DNA from 2 places in the Lipingzhangella rawalii genome. Region 2 is predicted to be linked to the other one. Evidence: predicted binding sites of a transcription regulator. Region 2 holds the regulator's gene; the other holds the start of a gene.

Region 1 (2,402 bases), on a different contig from region 2:
GGCCGATGCGACAGACCGACCCCAGAGCCGCTGAGTATGGGAATCAGAACCGGAAGGCCCACACCACAGGGAATCCAACTCATCCACGTGGTCCACTGCGTCCCCTTTGCGGGTGAAGAACGACTTCGTTCACTTCTGTCCCTTCAGTCACCCAATGAGACGCGTTTTTCCCGAACGGCTTGACCCAGAGCGCCCAGCGCTCTACCGTCACTGTCTGTAACTAAACTCAGTGAAGCCAGACGGACCGATCCTGTAAGGCAACCACGGTTGCCCGGGCGTAGTTCCGACCAACCCAGGAACGTTCTGGCATTGCTGGCCACACATCCGGTCGGGAGCGACGAGAGATGCCATCGGAATACGCGAAATCGCTGGGTGCACGCCTACGCGCCATTCGGACCCAGCAGGGCCTGTCCCTGCACGGGGTGGAAGAGAAGTCACACGGCCGCTGGAAGGCTGTTGTGGTGGGCTCCTACGAGCGCGGGGATCGGGCCGTCACCGTACAGAAGCTGTCCGAACTGGCGGACTTCTACGGGGTCCCCATGTCCGAGCTTCTTCCCGGAGGCGCCGCACCTGCTCCCCTGGGACCGACCCCGAAGCTGGTCATCGACCTGGAGCGCATGCAGCAGCTCCCGCAGGAGAAGGCGGGCCCGCTCTCCCGCTACATCGCCACCATCCAGAGTCAGCGCGGGGACTACAACGGGCGTGTGCTGTCCATCCGCCAGGAGGATCTCCGTTCCCTGGCCGTGATCTACGACCGCTCTCCCGCCGATCTCACCGAGGAACTCATCAACTGGGGCGTACTCGACCCCGAGGCACGCCGTGCCGTGGAGTCCTTCTGACTCGCTGTGGGCACCTGCCAGACCACTCCTGGGCGTAGCGCCCTGCCCACTGTGCTACGCCCCGTGTTCCACGGAACCGTCGGGTACGGACACCGACGACCGTAGGACGTCCTCCACCACCGCCAGGAAGGTGGTGGCATCGTTCATGAGTTCTGTTGCGGCCCCCGGATTGAGGGCACTGGGCAGTCCCGCCTCTACGGCGGGCCGCTGGGCCGCACTGGCACTGAACCGGAGCGCCCAGCCGTCCAGACTCGGCTCGGCTTCGGGGAGCAGCTCCCATACGCTTCGGGGACGCTGGCGTTTGCGCCGTGTCCTGTGGCCACACTGAGCAACCACCGCTGCCGCAGCGCGCAATGCGGCGAAATGCGCGTGGAGAAACCGCGTGCTGGGATCTGGCGCCTGGTGAGCTGTACGCAGATACCAGCGAGCCGAGTCGAGGGCGGATCGGGCGGCGGGCAGCAGGGATCTCCGTGCTTTCGTACCCGCAACAGCCGGGTCGTGTTGGGACGAGGGTATCGACGGCACCGATTCGGACATGGCTCGTCCTCCCGCGATCGGTGGGCGCGTGGTTGAGCGAGAGGCTTCCCCTCCCCCCGCCCAACCACGGGATTCGAACTCTCGTTCGAATAGGTTCTATTATCGTACTGAGCACGGGGCCTGTCAACCGCCCGTCAACGCTCACAGCGGCTGTGACCTGCACGCAACCGGTTCGACTGGACTGTGGATCGTGCTTGCGGCAACCGCCCGTAGAATCGCGCCCATGCATCCGAACGCCCAGAAGGTCGCCGCTCGCCTCTCGGAGCTGGGAGTGTCCGGGGACGTGACGACGTTGGCGCAGCCGGCCCCCACCGCGGCCGCTGCCGCCGCTCTGGTGGGCTGCCCGGTGGGAGCCATCGCCAACAGTCTGGTTTTCGCGGTCGAGTATCCGGCAGGTAGCAACGAGACGGGGGGTGGCTGCGCGACCACGGCCGTGCTGGTACTGACCAGCGGAGCCCACCGTGTGGACACTGGCCGCCTCGCCGAGCTGTTGGCCGACTCCGGCCCGGCCCAACCGGTCGTGGGCAGAGCCACGCCGGAGTTCGTCCGCACCCACACTGGCCAGCCCATTGGCGGTGTCGCCCCGGTTGGCCATCCGCGCGCTCTTCCCACCGTCGTAGACACGTGGCTAGCGGACCACGAAACCGTGTGGGCCGCGGGCGGCCACCCGCACACGGTGTTTCCCACCACGTTCTCGGAACTGATCCGGATCACCGGGGGAACGGCGGCCAACGTGGGTACGGACTGAGCTAACCCCACCTCCGGACACCACCGTGATCGGTAGCCAGCCGATGCCTCCGACCGGGAATACTGGTTGGTGGACAGGGCACCGGACAACCAGGTAGGCAGGCGGGCGAACACAGCAATGTCCACAGCTCCCGGAACAGGTGACACGAACCGGTCGAACCACACCGGTGCCACAATCCCCCTGCACGAGCTGGGCGCGGCCTCGTTCGTGACGATGATTCCCACGCTGGTGGACATCTATCGCTGTGCCATGCAGCCACCGGACTACCAGTTGATCGG
Region 2 (2,402 bases):
CCCGGACTGGGGGCCCGGTGCCGAGCACCACCCTGACCCACCGACGGCAGACACCCGCCACCAAGGGGCCGGCGCAGCGGCCAGTCGTCCCCGACCACACAGTGGGCGAGAGACCAACCCGGCCAGTGGGTGTCAGCGTGGCGTTGGTGTGCGCAGCCTACGGTATGGACGTCCTTCCGGGCGGTGGGACATCGAACATCCACACCGATTCCGGAGGCCCTCGTGCTACACGCCGGCCGGGTCCCCGTCACCAACCGCGGTGGTCAGTACACCCAGCGTCCCCGAGCGCCCCGTGACTCTGGGCCGGCGCCACACACGTTCGGGCACCTTCGCACTGCGGGGGAGACCACGGTGATCGGAGGGGATCGACGAGCCCGCACACCCGGGCCCATGGGGGACGTGGGTGCGCAGCGCTCGGAGGTGGATTGGGGGAGGGGTGCCGGCCCCCACGCAGGCCCTGCGGCCGTGTCCGATCGGTGGTTCGAGTCGGGCCGGAGGGAGCCTTGGCGGCCCCCAGCGGTCGCACAGCCAGCGGGGCTCGTCACACGCGGCGCAGTACCGCAACCACCTTCCCCAGGATGGTGGCGTTGTCTCCACGCAGGGGCTCGTAGTTGTCGTTCCTCGGTAGCAGCCACACGCTGTGGTCGTCGTCGCGCCGGAACACCTTCACTGTGGCTTCGTCGTCGAGAAGGGCCGCCACGATGTCGCCGTTGCTGGCTTCGGGTTGCTGGCGAACCACGACCATGTCCCCGTCCGTGATGGCCGCGTCCACCATGGAGTCCCCGACCACGGTGAGTGTAAACAACTGTCCCTCACCCACCAGTTGTCGCGGCAGCGTCAGCACATCCTCGATCGACTCCTCGGCGAGGATCGGCCCTCCAGCGGCGATCCGCCCTACCAGTGGCACCTCGGCAGCGCCACTGCGGGCCCGTCGGGTGGTGGACGTCGTATCCGTGCCGGTTGCGCCTCGTCCCGTGGGGCGGATCTCGACCGCCCGTGGACGGTTCTGGTCCCGGTGCAGGTACCCCTTGCCCTGAAGCACCTTGAGCTGGTGCGCGACACTGGAGGGGCTGGCGAGCCCCACCGCGTCGCCGATCTCCCGGATCGACGGGGGGTAGCCACGCGCCTGCAAGTACCGGGTGATGAAGTTGAGTACGCTTCGTTGACGCGCCGTGAGCCGCGTGGTCGAGCCGACGTGACCGGCGGCGTCACTACCGCTGGGGCCGGTGGCCGCCACGGCCTCGCTCGCCTTGTTCGTGTCCGGCACGTCTGGCCTCCTCGGGAGTCGAACTGGTGCGGCCCCGGGGTCGGGGTACGGGTGCCACCGCGGCCCACAACGCTGCCGGGTCGCCGCCCAGCCTCAATTTATCTCCTGTCCTGTGTGACATCAAACAAACGTTCGAGGTGGCCGTGCGGCACAGGGGTGCGGCGGGCGGCGTGGGTCGTTGCTGGTTCGGCTCGACGCGCCCGCGGTATGGGGGTGTCGAAGCCTGGTGCTCGCGGTACGCGAGGGTGCTCGGTGTGTCGGGGTGGCCTCGTGCCGCAACTTGCGATTCGGTGCGGTCAGTCGTAGGTTGGATCCCACGGGTCGGCACAACATATTGTGTTTGTCGATATTCACACGTCCATAATTTGTGTCGAGACGCGTGCGGATGTTAGGCGGTCGTCCACTGTGGCGGCGCCGTTGCGGATCGGGCCCAGATGAGGCGGAACGGGGGAACGGACGATGCACTGCCCGTTCTGTCGCCATCCGGACACGCGGGTGATTGACAGTCGTTCCACCGAGGACGGTGCGGCCATCCGACGGCGACGAAACTGCCCGGACTGTGAACGGCGGTTCACCACGCAGGAGAGCGTGTTGCTGATGGTGACCAAGCGCTCCGGTGTCACCGAGCCGTTCTCCCGGACGAAGATCATCGCGGGGGTTCGTCGGGCGTGCCAGGGTCGTCCGGTCTCCGAGGACGCCCTGGCCGTGCTGGGGCAGCAGGTGGAGGACGAGATCCGCGCACGTGGAAGTGCCGAGGTGCCCTCACACGAGGTCGGTCTGGCCATTCTCGGCCCGTTGCGGGAGCTGGACGAGGTGGCCTATCTGCGGTTCGCCTCGGTGTATCAGGGCTTCGACTCGTTGGCGGACTTCGAGACCGCGATCGCCGATCTGCGCGGGCGGTCGTCTTGAGGGCCTGGCGGGACGTGTGGGCCGGTGTGCGTTGGGAATTGTGCGAGTAGCAGGGGGAGCGAGATGACGGAGACCGTGAGCGGGTCAGGGGCACGCAAAGGCAAGTCCGCACAGCGCACGAAGGGCTTGCGGATCCAGCGTGTCTTCACCACGCCCGGCGTGCATCCCTACGAGGAGGTCACATGGGAGCGCCGGGACGTCGTCATGACCAACTGGCGCGACGGCA

Evidence for each region. Region 2 encodes LexA, which represses DNA repair genes until DNA is damaged. Its sites were predicted from a motif close to TCGAACANNTGTTCGA; they were not measured.
Region 1: the regulator LexA is predicted to act here: its motif matches at 1,450-1,465, upstream of RIF23_RS04085 (SAV_6107 family HEPN domain-containing protein).

The regions. Positions count from the first base shown of each region.
Region 1 is NZ_JAVLVT010000001.1:908,793-911,194, forward strand. Features, by position in the region: gene bldD (transcriptional regulator BldD) at 345-839, shown strand; gene RIF23_RS04085 (SAV_6107 family HEPN domain-containing protein) at 894-1,376, opposite strand; gene RIF23_RS04090 (YbaK/EbsC family protein) at 1,600-2,124, shown strand; gene RIF23_RS04095 (GNAT family N-acetyltransferase) at 2,242-2,402, shown strand, end outside.
Region 2 is NZ_JAVLVT010000005.1:488,495-490,896, forward strand. Features, by position in the region: gene lexA (transcriptional repressor LexA) at 542-1,237, opposite strand; gene nrdR (transcriptional regulator NrdR) at 1,727-2,176, shown strand; gene RIF23_RS13205 (vitamin B12-dependent ribonucleotide reductase) at 2,240-2,402, shown strand, end outside.